DNA from 4 places in the Bradyrhizobium ingae genome. Region 4 is predicted to be linked to each of the others. Evidence: predicted binding sites of a transcription regulator. Region 4 holds the regulator's gene; each other region holds the start of a gene.
What was found. Region 4 encodes PhoB, which activates phosphate uptake and scavenging genes when phosphate is short. Its sites were predicted from a motif close to TGTCATNNANCTGTCAT; they were not measured.
Positions count from the first base shown of each region.

Region 1 (5,717 bases), on a different contig from region 4:
GAACCGAGTTGGAACCGATGTCGATCACCGCGACGCTTGCGCCACGTTTGCGCGGCCGTGTCACGGCAACAATCCCCGATCAGGACTGATGACGTTCGTTCCGGCGCGTGAGACGCCGCGGCGAGGATTCCTTGAGCGACTTTCCACGGCCAGACAGACTCGGATTTGTCATGAAGTAGTTGTGCACGTTGAAAGGCTCCTCGCCCTTCGCGGCCTTCATACGCGTTGACGATCCATCGGGCAACAATTGCCAGCTCTGCTCATTGTCCTTCAGGTTGGCGACCATGATCTGCTCGAGAACCTGCTGATGTACCGTCGGATTTTGCAGCGGGCACAGCACTTCGACACGGCGGTCGAGATTGCGCGGCATCATGTCGGCCGACGAGATATACACAGCCGCTTTCGCGCTCGGCAGGCCCTGGCCCATGCCGAAACAGTAGATTCGGCCGTGCTCGAGGAAGCGCCCGATGATCGACTTGACGCGGATATTCTCCGACAGGCCGGGGATGCCCGGCCGCAGGCAGCAGATACCGCGCACCACAAGCTCGACCTGGACGCCGGCTTGAGAGGCCTCATAGAGCGCGTCGATGATGTCAGGATCGACGAGGGCATTCATCTTCATCCAGACCGCGCCGGGCTTGCCGTGCCGTGCATGCGCGGTCTCGCCCTGGATGTGCTCGATGATGCGTTTGCGCAGCGTCAGCGGCGATACCGCCATCTTGTCGAGATCGCTCGGCGCCGCGTAGCCGGTGATGAAGTTGAACACGCGCGCTGCGTCGCGGCCGATGGTCGGGTCGGAGGTGAAGTAGGAAAGATCGGTGTAGATGCGCGCGGTTACCGGATGGTAGTTGCCGGTGCCGGTGTGAACATAGGTGGTGAGGCTGCCGCCCTCGCGGCGGACGACCATCGAGAGTTTCGCGTGCGTCTTCAACTCGAGGAAGCCGTAGACGACCTGTACGCCGGCGCGTTCGAGGTCGCGTGCCCAGCGGATATTGGCTTCCTCGTCGAAGCGCGCCTTCAGCTCGACCAGCGCGGTGACGGACTTGCCGGCCTCTGCCGCCTCGGCCAATGCACGCACGATCGGCGAGTTGTTGGAGGTGCGGTACAGCGTCTGCTTGATCGCAACGACGTCGGGGTCGCGCGTCGCTTGCTGGAGGAACTGCACGACGACATCGAAGGATTCGTAGGGATGATGGACGATGAGGTCCTTCTGCCGGATCGCTGCAAAGATGTCGCCGCCATGCTCGCGCACGCGCTCGGGATGACGGGGCACATAAGGGGTAAATTCGAGGTCGGGGCGATCGAGGCGGGTGAGTTGCGACAGCTCGTTCATGGCGAGCACGCCGTCGACCAGGAACACTTCGTCATCGGCCGCAGAGAGCGCGTGCTGCACGAAGTTGCGTAACTGTTCGGGCGTCTTGGCGTCGACCTCGAGCCGGATCACCGATCCGCGGCGGCGCCGCTTCAGCGCCGTCTCGAACACGCGCACGAGGTCTTCGGCCTCTTCCTCGATCTCCATTTCGGAGTCGCGGATGATGCGGAAGGCGCCCTGGCCATGCACGGTGTAGCCGGGGAACAGACGGTTGATGAAGAGTGCGGTGGCCTGCTCGAGAGGGATCAGCCGCGTCACGCCCTCGGCGGGCAGCTTGATGAAGCGGTCGATCTTGCCGGGCATGCGGATCAGCGCGTTCATCTGCTTGCCGTCGGCATCGCGCGTGAGCTGGAGCGCGATGGTGAAGCCGAGGCTTGGGATGAACGGGAAGGGGTGGGCCGGATCGATCGCCAGCGGTGTGAGCAGGGGGAAGACGTTGTGGAGAAAATAGTCCTCGAGCCACGAACGCTCGGCCTTGGTGACGTCCTTGCCGTCGACCAGCATGATGCCGACATCGGCGAGCGTGCCGCGCAGGTCGCGCCAGATCGCCTGCTGGTCGGACGCAAGCTGGGAGACGGTGCGGTTGATCAGGGCGAGCTGTTCGGACGGGGTCAAACCGTCGGGGCTGCGCTCGGGGATGCCCTCGCGGACCTGCGCCTTGATGCCGGCGACGCGGACCATGAAGAACTCATCAAGGTTATTCGCGGAAATCGACAGGAATCTCACCCGCTCCAGCACTGGGTGGCGGGAATTGACCGATTCCTCCAGGACCCGGCGGTTGAAATGCAGCCAGGAAAGCTCGCGATTGATGAATCGCTCAGGGCTTGTGGCGATCGCCGGCTGGCCCGCCGCTTCCTGTTCTTTTTCTTTGATATCAATATCTTGCGCGGAGTCCATGAGAAGTCGATCCATCTTATCTCGCCTTACTTTGCGACTTACGCGCAAAACCGGCGGGAGCATGTGTTAATGCGATGACGTTTCGATGACATTGATGTTCCGCCGCAGCGCCGCGTCAAGCGGTCAGGGGGACGGCCATGCAGGGGCGCTGGAAACGTCAGGCGTCGCGAAGCAGCTCGGCGGCCAGTGCACGCGTCACGGGCCGGCCGAGCCGCAGGGCTTCGCTGTCGAGCAGCTCCACAGCCCGCCGCGCGGCGGCGGAGGAGCGCTCCAGACGGGTCGCGAGGTAGCTGACCACGTTCTCATCGACGCTCAGTTGGCGGTCGGCGCAGAACTTGACGATCAGGCCGCGGAAAAGCTGATCGTCCGGAGGCAGCAGCGACACCACCGGTACGGCGCGGAGGCGCGAGCGAAGGTCGCGCAGCTCGATGTCCAGCGCCGCCGGCATCTCGCGGCCCGTGAGCAGGACGTAGGCTCCGTCCTCGCGCGCGAGATTCAGTAGATGGAAGAGCGCGCGCTCGTCGAGGTCCTTCGATTTCAGGTCCTCAACGACCAATGCGCCCGTGGCGAGCGCCCCAGGCACGGCAGCCGCAGTCAATGCATTCGCGGTGGTGGAGCGGGCGCCGGACTCTTCGGCCCAGATGGCGGCGAGGTGGCTCTTGCCGGAACCTTCGGGCCCGGCCAGCCACATGATCCGGTTGGGCCATTCGGGCCAGCCGTTGATCAGGGCGAGACCGGCCGCGTTGGCCGGGCCTTCGAGAAAATTGTCCCGGCTCAGGCTTTCCGCGTGCGGAAGCGAAAATGCCAGCTGTCGGGGTTGAACGCGGCCTGCCACGCTTGCTTTGCTCCTTACCGGCGCGCCGGCTTCGTTTGAAGAGATTCGACGTATCGAGCGGGAGTTGGCCTTTTGCGGGGCCGCATCCAGCTCATTTGGCCTCGATCGTGCTCATGTGCCGCAGCCACTCGACGAGATAGAGCGACACGGACGAGAGCGTGAAGACCGTGACGAGGCCCATCAGGATTATATCATAGGGGCCGGGCTTGAACCCGAAGGCGAGGGAGGCCAGCACCAATGCCGCGTAGGCCACCTGGGCTGCGGTGTTGAGCTTCGACACCTTCGACGGCTTCATTTCAACCGGCTTGTCGAATAGCCAGGAGACGATCACGGCCGCGACGATCATGATGTCGCGGGAGACCACCAGGATCACAATCCAGCGCGGGATGTCGCCCCAGATGCCGAGCGCCAGATAGATGGAGACCAGCAGCGCCTTGTCGGCGAGCGGATCGAGCAGGGCACCGAGCTCGCTTCTCATGTTGAAGCGCTTGGCCAGGAAGCCGTCGACAGCATCGCTGATGCCGGCGATCAGGAAGACGGCGAATGCCACCTCCATTTGGCTCGACACGATCGCCCAGACGATGATCGGGACCAGCATGATGCGGCCCAGGGTAATGATGTTCGGAATACTCACGCGGCGCTTCCCGGCACCCGGTCTGACCTCGAATCCGGTCCTTTGGAGGCCGAACCGGTTGATATCTACATAGTATAGCCTCAGGCCCCTTGCGAGCCATTGCGCAGCCCTCGAATTCGACGTAACCAGCCGCAAATCCACTGGAAATCCGGCATGACCGACCGCAAAAACGGCCTTACCTACGCCGATTCAGGCGTCGACATCGATGCGGGCAATCGCCTGGTCGACCTGATCAAGCCGATGGTGCGCGCCACCGCGCGTGCCGGCGCCGACGCCGAGATCGGTGGTTTCGGCGGCCTGTTCGACCCCAAGGCAGCCGGGTTCAAGGACCCGGTCCTGGTCGCCGCCACCGACGGCGTCGGCACCAAGGTCAAGATCGCCATCGAGACCGGCCTGCATGGCGGGATCGGTATCGACCTCGTCGCCATGAGCGTCAACGACCTCGTGGTGCAGGGTGCCGAGCCGCTGTTCTTTCTCGACTATTTCGCCTGCGGCAAGCTCGACCCCGAGGCTGCGGCATCGATCGTCGCGGGTGTCGCCGAAGGCTGCCGCGAGTCCGGCTGCGCGTTGATCGGGGGCGAGACCGCCGAGATGCCCGGCCTCTACAAGGACGGCGACTATGATCTAGCCGGGTTTGCAGTCGGCGCCGCGGAGCGCGGGACCTTGCTGCCGCGCAAGGATATCGCCGCGGGCGATGCCGTGATCGGGCTCGCGTCCTCGGGCGTGCATTCCAACGGCTTCTCGCTGGTGCGTAAGATCGTCGAGCAGTCCGGCCTTGGCTTCGAGGCCCAGGCGCCGTTTGCGCCCGTCATGACGCTCGGCGGCGCGCTGCTGGCGCCGACCCGGCTCTATGTCAAATCGTGCCTGCGCGCGATCCGTGAGACCGACGCGGTGAAGGGCCTTGCCCACATCACCGGCGGCGGCTTCACCGACAACATTCCGCGCGTGCTGCCAAAACATCTCGGTGTCGGCATCGACCTTGCGAACCTGCCGGTGCTGCCGGTGTTCAAATGGCTGGCGACGCAAGGCGGCATCGCCGAGCTCGAAATGCTACGCACCTTCAACTGCGGCATCGGCATGATCGCGATCGTCGAGCCGGATGCGGTCGACAAGGTGGTCGAGATCTTCACGGATGCAGGCGAGACTGCGATGCAGCTCGGTACTGTGATCCCGGCCGAGGGCGAGCATCGCGTCGTCTATAACGGCCACCTCGACCTTTCGCTGTAAGAGCCATGAAGCGCCGCGTCGCCATCCTGATTTCCGGCCGAGGTTCCAACATGGCGGCGCTGATCAATGCCGCCGCCGCGCCGGACTTTCCGGCGGAGATTTCGCTCGTCGTCTCGAACAAGGCCGGCGCGCCTGGGCTGGACAAGGCAAGGACGGCCGGCGTGAAGACGCTGGTGATCGAGAGCAAGCCATTCGGCAAGGACCGCGCCGGCTTCGAGGCTGCGCTGCAGGCCGCGCTCGACCAGCACGGTATCGAGCTGATTTGTCTGGGCGGCTTCATGCGGCTGTTCACGGCCGAGTTCACGCAAAGCTGGTACGGACGGATGCTCAACATCCATCCTTCACTGCTGCCGTCGTTCCCCGGCCTTGACCCGCACGGCCAGGCCCTGCGCGCCGGCGTCAAGCTGTCCGGCGCGACGGTGCACTTCGTGATTCCCGCGACCGATGCCGGCCCGATCGTGATGCAGGGCGCCGTTCCCGTCAGCGACAACGACACGCCGGAGACGCTGTCCGAGCGCATCCTCGAGGTCGAGCACCGCATCTATCCCGACGCGCTCCGCCTGCTTGCAACCGGCAAGGTCCGGATCGACGGCGACGTCTGCAAGACCACGGGAAGCGGCGGCTCGGAAAATTTCCTGATCTCGCCGGTAGTGAGCTGAATCGCCACGTGGGCCTGATCCACAAACGAAATCCCCCGGGCGGAGCCGGGGGGATTCATTCTTGTCTGCGTCGATCGTCAGAAAGTCAGTGAA
Region 1 is NZ_JBVUBB010000013.1:139,860-145,576, forward strand. It holds gene ppx (exopolyphosphatase) at 1-64, opposite strand, end outside; gene ACV1FX_RS20595 (RNA degradosome polyphosphate kinase) at 80-2,269, opposite strand; gene ACV1FX_RS20600 (P-loop NTPase family protein) at 2,427-3,104, opposite strand; gene ACV1FX_RS20605 (CDP-alcohol phosphatidyltransferase family protein) at 3,196-3,738, opposite strand; gene purM (phosphoribosylformylglycinamidine cyclo-ligase) at 3,892-4,965, shown strand; gene purN (phosphoribosylglycinamide formyltransferase) at 4,971-5,624, shown strand; gene ACV1FX_RS20620 (cold-shock protein) at 5,710-5,717, opposite strand, start outside.
Region 1: the regulator PhoB is predicted to act here: its motif matches at 2,344-2,360, upstream of ACV1FX_RS20595 (RNA degradosome polyphosphate kinase).

Region 2 (5,717 bases), on a different contig from region 4:
GGTGATGCAGGGCCCCTGAAATGGTCCGCCGCAAGGCTCGTAGGAAAAGGGCTCATAGAAGTACGGAATCGAATGGAAATGCCGGTACCGTGCGTCGGCAGAGACCGATGTTGCCGTCACCAGGAGCAGAATAAGGATGCAGCGCCACATGACCGCCAGACCGCAATGCCTCGTACTTGAAACGTGGCACCGGCCGTCGACGCGTCAAGCCCACCGGCGTTCACATGCGCGCGTTCAGTTCGGGTATGACAACGAAGAGTGGGCTGTGCCCTACCCCTTCTTCTTGACGTCCTTGACGTTGGCGAATTCGATACCCTCGGCGCGTTCCCGGGTATAGCCGAGATAGAACTCGTTCCGGGCCAGGTACACGGGATCGCCGTCGACATCGTCGGCGATGCTGGAGGTGTTCGCGGCGATGAAGGTGTCGAGCTTCTTGCGGTCGTCCGAGGAGACCCAACGCGCAAGCTGGAATTCGCTCACCTCGAACTCCACCGGCAACGAATATTCCGCCTCGAGCCGCGCCTTCAGCACGTCGAGCTGCAGCGCGCCAACGACGCCGACGAGCGCCGGCGCGCCGTCGCGCGGACGGAACACCTGAACCACGCCCTCTTCCGACATCTGCTGAAGCGCTTCCTTCAGCTTCTTTGCCTTCATGGCGTCTGTTAGCCGCACGCGGCGGACGATTTCCGGCGCAAAACTCGGCACGCCGACGAAGGTGAAATCCTCGCCTTCCGTCAGCGTGTCGCCGATGCGCAAGGTGCCGTGATTGGGAATGCCGACGACGTCGCCGGCGAAGGCTTCGTCGGCGACCGAGCGGTCCTGCGCAAAGAAGAATTGCGGGCTCGACAGCGGCATGCTCTTGCCGGTGCGCACGAGCTTGGCCTTCATGCCCCGGCTGAGCTTGCCCGAGCACAGCCGTGCGAAGGCGATGCGGTCGCGATGGTTTGGATCCATGTTCGCCTGGATCTTGAACACGAACGCGCTCATGCGCGGATCGGTTGCTTCGACCTTGCGCTGGTCGCTCTCCTGCGCGCGCGGCTCGGGCGCAAACTTGCCGAGGCCTTCCAGGAGGTCGCCGACGCCGAAATTGCGCAGCGCGCTGCCGAAATAGACCGGCGTCAGATGGCCCTCGCGGAATGCCCCGAGCTCGAACGGCTTGGAAGCCTCGGTGACGAGCTCAAGCTCGTCCTTCACCGCGGCGACATCGAGATTGGCGTTGAGCTTGGCCAGTTCCGCGATCTCGATCTGCTGGGCGGCGCCGGTCTTGGCTCCGCCGCCTTCGAGCAGACGCACGCCGCCATTGACGACGTCATAGGTACCGAGGAAGTCGCGGCCGCGACCGACCGGCCAGGTCATCGGCGTCGTGTCGAGCGCGAGTGTCTTCTCGATCTCGTCCAGGAGCTCGAAAACGTCGCGGCTCTCGCGGTCCATCTTGTTGATGAAGGTAATGATCGGGATGTCGCGGAGGCGACAGACCTCGAACAGCTTTCGCGTGCGCGCTTCGATGCCTTTCGCGGCGTCGATCACCATCACGGCGGAGTCGACCGCCGTCAGCGTGCGATAGGTGTCTTCCGAAAAGTCCTCGTGGCCGGGCGTATCCAGGAGGTTGAATACCAAGCCCTCGAACTCGAAGGTCATGACCGAGGTGACGACGGAAATGCCGCGCTCGCGCTCGATCTTCATCCAGTCCGAGCGCGTGTTGCGCCGCTCGCCCTTGGCCTTGACCTGGCCGGCAAGGTTGATGGCGCCGCCAAACAGCAGGAGCTTTTCGGTCAGCGTGGTCTTGCCGGCGTCCGGATGGGAGATGATCGCAAAGGTCCGTCGCCGCGCCACTTCAGCGGCAAGCGGGGAACGGGCCGGCGATTCGGTTGCAAGGGTCGTGTCGGACATGGCGGGAGCGTTTGGCAGGGAAAACCGGTGATATCAAGGGCCAATGACGCCTCCGATATGGGGATTCCGGCGCCGAAGCTCTACCCGTGAGGACCCCGGATCAGCGCAAAAGCTGCACCGCCCACCAGGAGAGTCCCGCGACGATCGCGGACGCCGGTATCGTGATCACCCAGGCGTAGACGATCGAGCTCGCCACGTTCCAGCGCACCGCCGAAACGCGGCGGGCGGCGCCGACACCGACGATCGCGCCGGTGATGGTGTGGGTGGTCGAGACGGGAACGCCGAGGAAGGTCGCCATGAACAGGGTTGCGGCACCGCCGGTTTCGGCACAGAAACCCTGCATCGGCGTCAGCTTGGTGATGCGCAGGCCCATGGTGCGCACGATCCGCCAGCCGCCCATCAGGGTGCCCATCGCCATCGCCGCCTGGCAGGACAACACCACCCAGAACGGTACGTAAAATTCCCCGCCCAGTTGGCCCTGCGAAAAGAGCAGGACGGCGATGATGCCCATCGTCTTCTGCGCATCGTTGCCGCCATGGCCGAGGGAATAAAGCGAGGCGGAGGCGAATTGCAGGATGCGGAAGGCGCGGTCGACGGCAAACGGCGTCGAGCGCACCGAGGCCCAGGAGACGATCGCAACCAGCATCATCGCGAGCAGGAAGCCGACCAGCGGCGAGAGCACGATCGCGAGCACGGTCTTCGTCAGCCCGCTCCAGACCGCGGCCGAAATCCCGGCCTTGGCCATGCCGCCACCGACGAGGCCGCCGATCAGCGCGTGCGACGACGACGACGGAATGCCGAGCGCCCACGTGACGATGTTCCAGACGATCGCGCCGACAAGAGCCGCGAAGATCACCTGGGCATCGACGATCGAGGGATCGATGATCCCCGTGCCGATGGTCTGGGCGACGTGCAGGCCGAACACCAGGAAGGCGACGAAATTGAAGAACGCGGCCCAGAACACCGCGAATTGCGGCCGCAGCACGCGGGTCGAGACGATGGTGGCGATCGAATTGGCGGCGTCGTGCAGGCCGTTCAGGAAGTCGAACAGCAGCGCGACCGCGATCAATCCGACCAGGACGGGAAGACCCAACACGGCATCCACGGCAGCAGCCCCTGCTCTAAAGTTTGCGCATGATCCCCGCGCAAACGCGTGCCGCGTTTGTCGCGGGCGAAAACCGCAGCACACTTCTCCGGATCATGCGCTAGACCTGCTCGATGACGATGCTGTTGATCTCGTTGGCGACGTCGTCGAAACGGTCTGCCACTTTCTCGAGATGGTCGTAGATCTCGACGCCCACGATGAAATCCATCGCGTTGCCGTCACGGTGCTTCAGGAACAGTTCCTTGAGCCCGATGTCATGGAGATCGTCGACCCGCCCTTCCAGCTTGGTCAGCTCTTCCGTGATCGCGGTCAGCATGGCGACGTTCTTGCCGATCTCCTGAAGCAGCGGCAGGGCGCGGCCGACCAAATTGGCGCATTCGATCAGAAGCCCTCCGATCTCGCGCATCGGCGGCTCGAAGGCGCGGACCTCGAACAGCATCACCGCCTTGGCGGTCTGCTGCATCTGGTCGATGGCATCGTCCATCGAGGTGATCAGGTTCTTGATGTCGCCGCGGTCGAACGGCGTGATGAAGGTGCGGCGCACCGCGGTCAGCACCTCACGCGTGATGTTGTCGGCATCGTTCTCGAACTGGTTGACGCGCTGGCAATAGACCGGCGTCTCCTCGCCGCCGTTCAGCATGCCCTGGAGCGCGATCGAACCCTGGATCACGGTCTGGGCATGGCGGTCGAACAGATCGAAGAACCGTTCCTCCTTGGGGAGGAAAGCGCGAAACCAACGCATCATGGGAATAACTGCCGGGTTGAGATTGGGCCGGTCGGAGGGACTGTCACCCAACTGTCATAGACCATTTTCGGGCCGCGCGCGTGCCACGTCACGCCGCCCGAAGCAGTTCATCCACCACTTTCAAAAGCCGGAGAAACAATCTTTGTATCAAAGACTTACAGAGATCTCCGGAAGTAATGCGCGATTTCTCCGACCATGCCGCGGCGGAAGGTGAGCACGCAGATCACGAAGATTGCGCCCTGAATCACCGTCACCCACTGACCATAGCTCGCCAGGTACTGCTGCATGGCGATGATCACGAAGGCGCCCACCACGGGTCCGAAAATGGTACCGAGACCGCCGACCAGCGTCATCAGCACGACCTCACCGGACATCGACCAGTGCACGTCCGTCAGCGAGGCGTTCTGCGCCACGAACACCTTCAGCGAGCCCGCAAAGCCCGCCAGCGTGCCCGAGAGGATGAAGGCCAGCAGCTTGTACTGATCGGTGCGGTAGCCCAGCGAGATCGCGCGCTGCTCGTTCTCGCGGATCGACTTCAAGACCTCGCCGAATGGCGAGTTGATGATGCGGTAGATCAGCAGGAAGCCGGCGAGGAAACCGACCAGCACCACGTAGTACAGCACCGTCGGCTTGGAGAGATCGAAGATCCCGAACAGATGGCCCTGCGGAATGCCCTGAATGCCGTCTTCGCCATGCGTGAATGGCGCCTGCAGGTAAATGAAATAGAGGAGCTGGGAGAGCGCCAGCGTGATCATCGAGAAGTAGATGCCCTGGCGGCGGATCGAGATGTAGCCGGTCACGATCGAGAGCACGAAGGCCGCTGCGACGCCGGCGAGAATACCGAGTTCCGGCGGCAGCGCCCACACCTTCAGCGCATGCGCGCTGCAATAGCCGGCGGTGCCGAGGAACATCGCGTGGCCGAACGACAACAGACCGCCATAGCCGATCAGCAGGTTGAAGGCGCAGGCGAGCAGCGCGAAGCACAGCGCCTGCATCACGAAGAAAGGATAGATGCCGGTGAACGGCACGGCGGCCAGCGCCAGCGCCATGAACACGAACACGATCATCTCGTCACGCATCGCGCGTGCGGTCACCGGCAGGGTGTCGTCAGTCAAGGCTGTCATATCAGGCCGCCCTTCCCGTCAGTCCCGTCGGCTTCACGAGCAGCACCAGCACCATCAGCACGAACACGACGGTGTTGGAGGCCTCGGGGTAAAAATACTTGGTCAGACCTTCGATCACCCCGAGCGCGAAGCCGGTGATGATCGAGCCCATGATCGATCCCATGCCGCCGATCACCACCACCGCGAACACCACGATGATGAGGTCGGCGCCCATCAGCGGCCGCACCTGGTTGATCGGCGCAGAGAGCACGCCGGCGAGCGCGGCAAGGCCGACGCCAAGACCGTAGGTCAGCGTGATCATGCGCGGCACGTTGATGCCGAAGGCGCGTACCAGCGTCGGGTTTTCGGTCGCGGCGCGCAAATAGGCGCCGAGCCGGGTCTTCTCGATCAGGAACCAGGTCGCAAGGCACACCACCAGCGAGAAGACGACCACCCAGCCCCGGTACACCGGCAGGAACATGAAGCCGAGATTCATGCCGCCCTTGAGCTGATCGGGAATGGCATAGGGCAGGCCCGACGAGCCGAAATAATTCTGGAACACGCCCTGGATGATCAGGGCCAGACCGAACGTCAACAGCAGGCCATAGAGATGATCGAGCCCGGTCAGCCATTGCAGCATGGTCCGCTCCAGGATCATGCCGAAGATCCCGACCACGATCGGCGCGATAATCAATGCCGGCCAGTAGCCGATACTGAGGTAGTCGTTGTTCAGCAGGAAATACGCGACGAACGCGCCCATCATGTAAAGCGCGCCATGGGCGAAATTGATGATGTTCAGCATGCCGAAGATCACGGCAAGCCCAAGACTGAGCAGCGCGTAGAACGAGCCGTTGATCAGTCCCACCAGTAGCTG
Region 2 is NZ_JBVUBB010000013.1:59,500-65,216, reverse strand. It holds gene ACV1FX_RS20230 (hypothetical protein) at 1-150, opposite strand, end outside; gene ACV1FX_RS20225 (peptide chain release factor 3) at 271-1,890, opposite strand; gene ACV1FX_RS20220 (anion permease) at 1,991-2,995, opposite strand; gene ACV1FX_RS20215 (DUF47 domain-containing protein) at 3,096-3,740, opposite strand; gene ACV1FX_RS20210 (branched-chain amino acid ABC transporter permease) at 3,896-4,864, opposite strand; gene ACV1FX_RS20205 (branched-chain amino acid ABC transporter permease) at 4,866-5,717, opposite strand, start outside.
Region 2: the regulator PhoB is predicted to act here: its motif matches at 3,782-3,798, upstream of ACV1FX_RS20215 (DUF47 domain-containing protein).

Region 3 (5,717 bases), on a different contig from region 4:
GAGGTGGCAGAAGCCGCCGATAGCACCCATGCCGTAGAGCTGGCCGGCCTTCTCCTCGAATCGCCGGATCAGGAGCATGTCGCGGAGCGCCTTGAGCTCCTGCTCTCTGGTGAATTCCGGGGGTGAGCCGCCGTTGGTCTTGTCCTGTGCTGCGCTCGAGGCGGCTTTCTTGGGTGCGGCCATAGGAATTCCGGGTCAGAGAAAACTAAGCCCTCTCTAACCTAACTCAATCGCGTGTGAAAGCACTGCGGTGACATCGCACGACATTCATTATGCCGCACTGCAACGTGGCCGAAATATTGCAAAATCTTTGGCGCCGATCGGGCAACAATTGCTCACCGCGGCCGGGCCTCACCAGCCCAGCTCTCGCAGATACGCTGCACGGGCGCCCACGCCGGTATGCGTGAAGTCGGTAAAGACCCCATCCACGCCGAGCCGGAAAAATTTGAGATATTCGAGGCTTGGATCGCCGTGATAGTCGCCGGCCAGATACTTCTTCTCGTTTCGGAAAGTGAAGACGTGCACGAACAGGCCGAGCTTGTGCGCGTCCGCAACGAGACTGGTTGCTTCCCGCGTCGAAGCCTCCGGCGTCGACCCCTTGTAGGGGGTGCCATCGGCGTTGCTGTCCTTCCACGGGGAAACCTTGAGCGGCACGATATAAGCCTTCCACGGACCAATGCCGTCGGCATAGGTCTTGATCTCCGCGAGACCCTCAGGCGTCAGCATTGCATCGTACAGGCGCGCGTCGCCCGAAACCGTCCAGTCGAACGGACGGGAGTTGGTGATGTTATCGAGAAGGACCTTGCCGTTCTTGAAGTCGATACCGTTGCCATCGATGAGCTGGACCTGCCGCGTTTCCAAACCGTGGCTGCGCATATATTTCAGGCTGCCCGGCTCGAAGCTCTGGACAAAGATGGGCGCTTCCTTCGCGTTGAGGCCGTTGTCCCTGATGATCTTGATCAAGGCGTCCTCGAGCGGACGGCTGCCGGGCGCACCGCAGCCATTGGCGATCGCCTGGGCGTTGTTCCAGGTCGGATTCTTGGTTTCCGGATAGACCGCGATGGGGCGCCCCGTCTCCTTGCTCTTGGCCTTGGCGATGTCGATGATGTCCTGGAAACTGATGATCGGAAACTTGCCGTTGAAGACCTTTGGTCTTTCGTTGGCCGCATCATAGGTGGTGCCGGCGATCCAGTCCTTCAGCTCGGCCATCGTGAAGTCGGTGATCGACCAGTCATTGGTATGGTCTTCGCCATCCACGATCAGCGATTTCAGTACCGATTTGGGATCGGCCGGATCGGTGAGGTCGGTGAGGTATTCAGCAGGCCCGCTGGTGGGAGATTGGGGCCACTTCATTTTGACGGTGACGCCGGGCACCGTCCGTTTGCGGGCCGCAACCGCAGGATTGGTCTTCGCCACCTCGGCAACGTTGGTATTGTCGCCCAGCCAGGGGTTGTGACGCGCGACCAATATGCAATCCTTGGTAAGGTGCAGGTCCTCTTCGAGCGCGTCGGTGCCGAGGGCAGCGGCAAGGTCATACGATGCCTCTGTCTCTTCGGGCACCAGCCCCGGCAGGCCGCGATGCCCGAGGATCAGTGGCGGCTTTCCGTCAACGGTGAGGAATTGCTTGGCACCGGCAGGCGCCGAGCCGGCCTGTGCGAAGGCCATCGAGGGCGGGAGGAACGCCAACGCCGCTGCGCCGAACAGCAGCATCGCTCCAATATGCACATTCCGTCGTGAACAACCGTTCTTCATGGCCAAGCCTCCGTGTTTCGCCTGGCATCGCTACCAATGCCGAAAGGGCCGAGCTCAATGAGCCCGGCCCCTCGTCTTGTCTCAGTTTTCTGACAGGCGGATGACGAGGCGGCGCCGCATTGACGCCGCCTCTTCTCGATCAGAAGAAGCCGAGCTTCTTCGGGCTGTAGCTGACCAGGAGGTTCTTGGTCTGCTGGTAGTGATCGAGCATCATCTTGTGGGTCTCGCGGCCGACACCCGACTGCTTGTAACCGCCGAACGCCGCATGCGCGGGATATGCGTGATAGCAGTTGGTCCACACCCGACCGGCCTGGATGGCACGGCCGAAGCGGTAGCAGCGGTTGGCGTCGCGGCTCCAGACACCGGCACCAAGGCCATAGAGCGTGTCGTTGGCGATCGCGAGCGCTTCCTCGTCGGTCTTGAAGGTCGTGACCGACACGACGGGCCCGAAGATCTCCTCCTGGAAGATCCGCATCTTGTTGTGACCGTGGAACACGGTCGGCTGGACGTAGTAGCCGCCCGAAAGATCGCCGCCGAGGCTGGCGCGGCCGCCGCCGGCCAGGACCTTCGCGCCTTCATTCTTGCCGATGTCGATATAGGACAGAATTTTCTCCAGCTGCTCGCCGGAGGCCTGGGCACCGATCATGGTGTCGGCCACACGCGGATCGCCCTGCTTGATGGCGGCAACGCGCTTGAGCGCCCGCTCCATGAAGCGATCATAGATATCCGCATGGACCAGCGCACGGCTCGGACAGGTGCAGACCTCGCCCTGGTTGAGCGCGAACATCACGAAGCCTTCGATTGCCTTGTCGAAGAAGTCGTCGTCCTCCGCGGTGACATCCTTGAAGAAAATGTTCGGCGACTTGCCGCCGAGCTCGAGCGTGACGGGAATGAGGTTCTGGCTGGCATATTGCATGATCAGCCGGCCCGTCGTGGTCTCGCCGGTGAAGGCGATCTTGGCGATGCGGGGGCTGGAGGCCAGCGGCTTGCCGGCTTCCACACCGAAGCCGTTGACGATGTTGAGGACGCCGGGCGGCAGCAGATCGCCGACGATCTCGGCCCACACCATGATCGAGGCCGGCGTTTGCTCGGCGGGCTTGAGCACCACGCAATTGCCGGCGGCGAGAGCCGGCGCGAGCTTCCAGCACGCCATCAGCAGCGGGAAGTTCCAGGGGATGATTTGGCCGACGACACCGAGCGGTTCATGGAAATGATAGGCGATGGTGTCGTGATCGATCTCGCCGATCGAGCCTTCCTGGGCACGAACGACGCCCGCAAAGTAACGGAAGTGATCGATCGCGAGCGGAAGGTCGGCGGCCCGGGTCTCGCGGATCGGCTTGCCGTTGTCCCAGGTCTCGGCGACCGCGAGCCGCTCGAGATTTTCTTCCATGCGGTCGGCGATCTTGTTGAGGATCGCGGCGCGTTCGGCGGTCGAGGTGCGTCCCCACGCATCCTTGGCGGCATGCGCCGCATCGAGCGCTGCCTCGATGTCCTGATGGTCGGAGCGCGCGATCTTGCAGACGACCTGCCCGTTCACGGGCGATGCGTTGTCGAAATACTTGCCGGATTGTGGGGCGACGAATTTGCCGCCGATGAAATTGTCATACTTCGCGGCGAAGGGCACCTGTGCGACGTTGACGAATTCGACCTTGTTCATGTTCACTCCCGATGTTGCTGGTTTGCACGATCGTCGTGTGTTCACGACTTGCGCAGACGATGTCGCGGGAGTTGTTCTCTGTCAGCCCCAGTAGAAGCGATGATCGCGCAGACCTGTCGCAGTTCTGCGACAGGTGAAGCAGCCACGCACACGGATCCAATCCCGAGACGCGCCCTTGCCCCGCGTCGTCATTGCGCGCGCAGCGAAGGAATCCAGAGTCTCGCGAAAGGATCCCGGACTGCTTCACTGCGTTCGCAATGACGAATTGAGGAGAGGAGCAAGCGCTCAGTGCTTCAGCTCGAAACGCTTGAGCTTCCTGTGCAGCGTGGCACGGCTGACGCCGAGGGCCTTGGCGGCGGCGGAAACGTTGCCGTCCGCGCGCAACAGCGCCCGCTGCAACACCGCGCGCTGGCCGCCGGCGAGGTGGTCGCGCGCCGCATCGCCACCGAGAAGATCGGCTGCGGGCACCGGCCGCAACGGGCGGCCGGGCGCGATCCCAAGTCCGACCCGGGCGGACCTCGTCGCGCCTATCACGAGATCATCGCTATCCACCGCGACGAGGCCGCCGCAATGACCGTCGGTAGACGGTGTCAGCACGATGCGGGCGTGGGCGAAGGCGTTGCGGAACAGATCGGCCTCGATACGCTTGGCCGCCTCCCCCGCGGCAAGCGCGATGAGGTTGGCAAAGGCGTCGGTGCGGTCGGCACGGCAGGAGGAGACGTCGAGCACGCCGGCGAGCATTCCGTGGTGGTCGTAGATCGGAACCGCCGTGCAGCTCAGAAGCGTGTTGCGGGTGAAGAAATGCTGGTCGCGGTCGATGGTCAGCGGACGCTGCTCGACAAGGCAGGTGCCGATGCCGTTGGTGCCTTCATGCTCCTCGCTCCAGAGCGCGCCGGTCCACAATCCCCAGGATTGAAAGGTGGAGTCATCGGCCGGTGTGCCGCGGCGATCGACCGGAGTGCCCTCGCCGTCGGCGAGCAGCACGCAGCAGCCTGCTGCGCCAACGGCCTGGTACAGCCGGTCCATCGCACCTTGCGCAGCGGAGAGCAGCGGTGCGACGCGTTCGCGCGCGCAGTGCAGCTCACCTTCGGTAAGACGGATCGGCGGCCTGCGGCCCCCGGGATCGAGATGATGCAATCGGGAGGAACGGCACCACGAGGCCACCAGCGCGGAGCGTGCCGCCTGGCCTGACGCGATGGCGGCCTCGACACGGGCCGCGTGACGCTGGAGCGCTTGCCCATTCATCACTGTTTCCTCCGCACGGCAGTCTAGATCCTGCCGACCCAGCCCGATTGATTTGCGTCAATTCTCAAAGCAGCCTGCAACAAGGCATGAACCCGGCGCGCCGTCGCCGTCAAGACGGAAGTCCTTTCCGCACTTACGACCTTCGGCATAGGCACGAAACCGAATTGCAACGCGCCCTCGCAAAAGTCGGAACGCGCGTTCCATGCAGCCGTCGAAAAACAGAATAGAGCGCAGTCCGCGCGTCACCTATGTTGAAGGTCTCGAACATCTTCAACAGGAGTTGCCGTGAGCAGCCTATCGTCCCTTTCAAGACGCACCCTACTCGGCGCGCTCGCAGGAGGATTCGTCGCTGGCAGCGCGAGAGCGCAAGGCAAGCCGGCAGATATCGATCTCTGCGGCGTCACGTTGCGTGTCGCCTGTTACAAGGGCGGCTGGGCCGCCCTGCTCCACGCGGCCGGCGAAGACAAGACGCCCTACAAGATCGACTGGAAGGAACTCAACAACGGCGTACTGCATATCGAAGCGCTGAACAGCGACGCGCTCGATCTCGGCTCGGGCAGCGAAATTCCCGCCATGTTCGCCGCGCGCAAGAATGCCAGCGTGCGCTTCATCGCGGTCACCCATGAAGATCTCAACACCCAGGTCACGGTTGCGGCGAAGGACGCGCCGATCCATTCGATCGCCGACCTCAGGGGCAAGAAGGTCGGCTATGTCCGCGCCACGACCGCGCACTATTTCCTCGCCAAGCAACTCGAGGAAGCGGGCCTCTCCTTCAACGACATCGAGGCCATCAACCTGACGCCGTCGGACGGCTACTCGGCCTTTTCTTCCGGCAAGCTCGATGCCTGGGCGATCTACGGCTACAACGGACAGCTCGCGATCTCCAGGCAGGGCGGGCGCCTGCTCAAGACCGGCGTCGGCTATCTCTCGGGAAACTTTCCGATCTATGCCAATCCGAAGGCGGTCGACGATCCCTTGCGGCATGCGGCGCTCGCCGACTTCCTGCTGCGCATCCAGCGCGCCTACGCCTTCGCCAACAAGAATTTCGAGGTTTACGCGAGGG
Region 3 is NZ_JBVUBB010000004.1:357,472-363,188, forward strand. It holds gene pdhA (pyruvate dehydrogenase (acetyl-transferring) E1 component subunit alpha) at 1-183, opposite strand, end outside; gene ACV1FX_RS08895 (glycerophosphodiester phosphodiesterase family protein) at 352-1,752, opposite strand; gene adh (aldehyde dehydrogenase) at 1,892-3,409, opposite strand; gene ACV1FX_RS08905 (helix-turn-helix domain-containing protein) at 3,695-4,654, opposite strand; gene ACV1FX_RS08910 (ABC transporter substrate-binding protein) at 4,940-5,717, shown strand, end outside.
Region 3: the regulator PhoB is predicted to act here: its motif matches at 1,842-1,858, upstream of ACV1FX_RS08895 (glycerophosphodiester phosphodiesterase family protein).

Region 4 (5,717 bases):
CGTCGATCACCTCGTCGGTGACCTCCTCGCCGCGATGGGCGGGCAGGCAGTGCATGAACAGCGCATCGGGCTTGGCGAGCGACATCAGCTTGGCGTTGACCTGGTAGGGCTTGAGCACGTTGTGGCGGTGCTCGCCTTCCTTGTCCCCCATCGAGACCCAGGTATCGGTGACGACGCAATCGGCGCCGCGGACAGCCGCCTCCGGATCGGTGCCGAGCATGATCGGGGCGCCCGTCGCCTTGACCCAATCGCGCATCGGCTTTTTCGGCGCGAGCTCCGGCGGGGTCGCGATATTGAGGTTGAACTTGAAGCGCTCGGCGGCGTGCGCCCAGGAGGCAAGCACGTTGTTGTCGTCGCCGGTCCAGGCCACCGTCTTGCCCTCGATCGGACCGCGATGCTCCTCATAGGTCATGAGGTCGGCCATCACCTGGCAGGGATGGGAGCGCCGCGTCAGCCCGTTGATGACGGGCACGGTCGCGTTCGCGGCAAGCTCGAGCAACGCATCGTGATTGAGGATGCGGATCATGATGGCATCGACATAGCGCGACAGCACGCGCGCTGTGTCGGCGATGGTCTCGCCGCGGCCGAGCTGCATCTCGGCACCCGTGAGCATGATGGGCTCGCCGCCGAGCTGTCGCATGGCGACATCGAACGACACGCGCGTCCGCGTCGATGGGCGCTCGAAGATCATCGCCAGCGTCTTGCCCTCGAGTGGCTTGACCGGCTGATGCGCCTTCTGCTTCGCCTTCATCGCGGAGGAGGCGGCGAGCATGCTCCTGAGCTCGGATAGCGGCAGCTCGTTAATGTCGAGAAAGTGCTTGGGCGTCTTGCTCATCAGCTTGCCGCCCGTGCCTTGAGATTCGATTCAATCGCCGTGCAGGCGCGCTCGAGCCGTGTGACGCCCTCCTCGATCTCCGCTTCCGTGACGATCAGAGGCGGCAGGAAGCGCACGACATTGTCGCCGGCGCCGACAGTCAGAAGTTTTTCCTCGCGCAGCGCCGTGACGAGATCGCCAGAAGGCACCACGGCCTTGATGCCGACCAACAACCCCTCGCCGCGCACCTCGCTGACGACGTCGGGGTGACGGTCGATCACGGCGGCGAGCTTCTGTTTGAGCAGCAGCGACATCTTCTGCACGTGATCGAAGAAGCCGGGCTTGAGCATGACGTCGAGCACGGCGTTCGCTGCCGATACGGCGAGCGGATTGCCGCCGAAGGTCGAGCCGTGCGAACCGGGCGTCATGCCGGAAGCAGCCTCGGCCGTCGCAAGGCAGGCGCCGATCGGAAAGCCGCCGCCGAGTGCCTTCGCAAGCGACATCACGTCCGGGGTCACGCCGAGGCGGCGATGCGCAAAGAGATCGCCGGTGCGGCCCATTCCGGTCTGCACCTCGTCGAACGCGAGCAACAAGCCATGTTCGTCGCAGAGCTGGCGCAGCGCGCGATAGAAGGCAGGAGGCGCCGAGCGCACGCCGCCCTCGCCCTGGATCGGCTCGATCAGGATGCCCGCGGTCTGTGGGCCGATCGCCTTCTTGACGGCTTCCAGATCGCCATGCGGCACCTGGTCGAACCCGTCCATCGGCGGACCAAAGCCTTCGAGATATTTCGCGGACCCCGTGGCGGCGAGCGTTGCCAGCGTGCGGCCGTGGAAGGCGCCCTCGAAGGTGATCATGCGGTAGCGCTCGGGATGGCCCTTGGTGGCGTGATAGCGGCGCACCACCTTGATCACGCATTCCATCGCCTCGGCGCCGGAATTGCAGAAGAACACGAAGTCCGCAAAGCTCTCGTTGCAGAGCCGGATGGCGAGCTTCTCGCCATCCGGGCTCTGAAACAGGTTCGACATGTGCCAGAGCTTCGTGGCCTGCTCCTGCAGAGCCTTGACCAGGGCGGGGTGCGCATGGCCCAGCGCATTCACAGCGACACCCGATGTAAAATCGAGATAGCGCTCCCCGTTTGTCGCGACCAGCCAGCAGCCTTCGCCGCGCTCGAAGCCGAGCTCGGCCCTGGCGAAAACGGGAAGCAGATGCGTCGCGGCGCTCTTGTTCATGGCGGTCACTTGGATGTTGAGGCCGGCTCACGAGACTGCCTTGCGCAGCGCATCATTGACCTGCCCGGAAAACGAAACGTGCCGCCTTTTAAGGGCGGCACGTGTCACTATTTTATGCCTGGAAAAACCGCTGTCAATGCCGCCAGAAGGCCCTGCAAGGCACGCGATCCGTAGTCTTGCGGTGGCGATTTTAAGTTCTTTTAGCGACGGAACATGTGGACGCGGAGCCGCAGACTCTTGCGCGGGAGTCACGCCATATTGTAGCGTTTCCCCCGTCAGATACGACATCTCGTGCAGCAGTTCTGATCCTCTGAGTCCTCTTGTACCGGCGTAACGTTCAGGTGCGTTTTTCGCGCCCGGCGAGCCTTAAGGGATTCTGATGGCACGGGTTTTTCGAAGCTTAGACATCGCCACGCGGCCCCAAGGATTGAGGGTGCGCGGCGAGGGGAAGGGTGCAATGACGGTTTTGACCTGGTCCGACGATCGCGTCGAGCAATTGAAAAAGCTCTGGGAAGCCGGGCTTTCGGCCAGCCAGATCGCTGCCGAGCTCGGGAACGTGACGCGCAACGCCGTAATCGGCAAGGTGCACCGGCTGGGCCTGTCCGGCCGCGCCAAGAGCCCGTCCTCGGCGGCTCCCCGGCCGCGCAAGGCGCGCCCCGCACAGCACATGATGCGGGTGAGCCGCCCGATCTCCCGCGGCAACACCGCCCTCGCCCAGGCCTTCGAGGTCGAGGTCGAGCCCGATCCGATCACCTACGACAACGTCGTTCCGATGAGCCAGCGCCTGTCGCTGCTCGAGCTCAACGAGGCGACCTGCCACTGGCCGGTCGGCGATCCCTCGAGCCCGGATTTCTTCTTCTGCGGCGGCAAATCGCTCTCGGGCCTGCCCTATTGCGCGCAGCATTCGCGCGTTGCCTACCAGCCGGCCGCCGACCGCCGCCGCGCACCGGCCAAGCCGGGCACGCGCTGAGCTCAGCCACAAACGACAACGTCCCGGCGCAAGGCCGGGACGCCTGGTCGAGGAATGTCAGCGCGCTATCCGGCGCGTTTTTTTTACGTCTGTTCCGCCTTCGCAAACCGATCATCCAGCGCGTAGCCGGCGCCGCGGACGGTGCGGATCGGGTCCTGCTCGCGGCCGAGATTGAGCAGCTTGCGCAGGCGCCCGATGTGGACGTCGACGGTGCGCTCGTCGATATAGATGTCGCGGCCCCAGACACTGTCGAGCAGCTGCTCGCGCGAGAACACGCGGCCGGGATGCTCCAGGAAGAACTCCAGGAGGCGATATTCGGTCGGACCGAGGTCGATCGGCCGCCCGGAGCGCGCGACGCGGCGCTTCTCGCGGTCGAGCTCGATGTCGCCATAGGCGAGGATGGACGCAAGCCGCTCTGGGCTCGCACGCCGCAAAAGGCCTTTCACGCGTGCCAAGAGCTCCGGCACCGAGAACGGCTTGACGATGTAGTCGTCCGCACCGGTCGCAAGTCCCCTCACCCGCTCGCTCTCTTCGCCGCGTGCGGTAAGCATGATGATCGGGAGCTGCTTGGTGTCGGGACGGGTGCGCAGGCGGCGGCACAGCTCGATGCCGGACAACCCCGGCAGCATCCAGTCGAGCACGATCAGGTCCGGAATGTGCTCCTTGAGGCGGGTGTCGGCGTCGTCGCCGCGCATCACCGTCTCGACATCGTAGCCGTCGCCTTCGAGGTTGTAGCGCAACAGCTCGGTCAGCGCTTCCTCGTCCTCAACAACCAGAATGCGTGCGCCCATGGCGTCGTCGCTCCTTAAGTGTTCGGCACAGTCGTGGCGAAGGTGGTCATGTCGCCCTTCGGACGCTTGTCCGCGATGGCCTGACCTTCGATCATGTAGAAGACGGTTTCGGCGATGTTGGTCGCATGATCGCCGATCCGCTCGATGTTCTTGGCGCAGAACATCAGGTGGATGCAGAACGAGATGTTACGCGGATCCTCCATCATGTAGGTGAGGAGCTCGCGGAACAGCGAGGTGCAGATCGCGTCGACTTCCTCGTCGCCCTTCCACACCATCATCGCCGCCGGCAGGTCATGCGCGGCATAGGCGTCGAGGACCGACTTGACCTGCTGCTGCACGAGGTCGGTCATGTGTTCCAGGCCGCGGAACAGCTTCAGCGGATGGAAATCGGTCTCGAGCGCGGCCACGCGCTTGCCCATGTTCTTGGCGAGATCGCCGATCCGCTCCAGATCGGTCGCGACGCGCATGGCGCCGACGATCTCGCGCAGGTCGACCGCCATCGGCTGGCGGCGCGCGATCGTGAGCACGGCGCGCTCCTCGATCTTCTTCTGCAGCGCGTCGATCTCGGCGTCGGTCGCCACCACGCGCTGGCCGAGCGCGACGTCACGGCGGATCAGCGCATCGACGGAATCGACGATCATGCGCTCGGCAAGGCCGCCCATCTCCGCAACGAGCCGCGTGAGCTCCTGCAGGTCGGTGTCGAAGGCCTTTGCGGTATGTTCAGAAGCCATTTCCTGTCTCCTCAGCCGAAGCGGCCGGTGATGTAGTCTTGGGTACGCCGGTCGCTGGGCGACGTGAAGATCTTGCTGGTCTCGTCGAACTCGATCAACTCGCCGAGATACATGAAGGCGGTCTTGTCGGAGACGCGCGCCGCCTGCTGCATGTTGTGGGTGACGATCGCGATCGTGTAGTTCTCGGCAAGCTCCTGGATCAGTTCCTCAACCTTGGCGGTCGAGATCGGATCGAGCGCCGAGCACGGCTCGTCGAACAGGATCACCTCGGGACGGACCGCCACGGTGCGGGCGATGCAGAGACGCTGCTGCTGGCCGCCGGAGAGCGACAGGCCGGAGGCGTTGAGCTTGTCCTTGACCTCGTTCCACAGCGCGCCGCCGCGCAGCGCCTTCTCGACCCGGTCGTCCATCTCCGACTTGGAGATCTTCTCGTAAAGGCGGATGCCGAAGGCAATGTTCTCGTAGATCGTCATCGGGAACGGCGTCGGCTTCTGGAACACCATGCCGACCCGGGCTCGCAGCAGGTTGAGGTCGAGCTTGGAGTCGAGGATATTGGTCTGGTCGAGCATGAGTTGACCGGTGGCGCGCTGGCCCGGATAGAGGTCATACATCCGGTTGAAGATGCGCAGCAGGGTCGACTTGCCGCAGCCGGACGGGCCGATGAACGCCGTGACGCGGTTGGTGCCGAGCGTCATGTTGATGTTCTTCAGCGCGTGGTGCTCGCCGTAATAGAAATTGAGGTTGCGCACCGTCACCTTGGCCGGAGCCTCGGGCAGTATCGGCGAGGCCTGACGCCCTGTGGAACTTACGGAAACGGACAGATCGCTCATTTTGCAGTCCTCTCGGCGCCTAGAATGCGCGCGCCAATGTTCAGGGCAAGCACGGTCAGGGTGATCAGCAGCGCCCCACTCCAGGCCAGCTGCTTCCAGTAGGCGTAGGGGCTCTGCACGAAATTGTTGATGGTCACCGGCAGGTTCGCCATCGTCTTGTTCAGGCTGAGGCTGAAGAACTGGTTCGAGAGCGCGGTGAAGAGCAGCGGCGCGGTCTCGCCGGCGACGCGGGCAGTCGCCAGCAGCACGCCGGTGATGAGGCCGGAGCGCGCCGCGCGGTAGGCGATCCGCTTGATCACCAGCGAGCGCGGCAGGCCGAGCGCGGAAGCCGCTTCGCGCAGCGCGTTCGGCA
Region 4 is NZ_JBVUBB010000015.1:101,960-107,676, forward strand. It holds gene argF (ornithine carbamoyltransferase) at 1-835, opposite strand, end outside; gene ACV1FX_RS21980 (acetylornithine transaminase) at 835-2,043, opposite strand; gene ACV1FX_RS21985 (GcrA family cell cycle regulator) at 2,501-3,013, shown strand; gene phoB (phosphate regulon transcriptional regulator PhoB) at 3,097-3,804, opposite strand; gene phoU (phosphate signaling complex protein PhoU) at 3,819-4,535, opposite strand; gene pstB (phosphate ABC transporter ATP-binding protein PstB) at 4,547-5,365, opposite strand; gene pstA (phosphate ABC transporter permease PstA) at 5,362-5,717, opposite strand, start outside.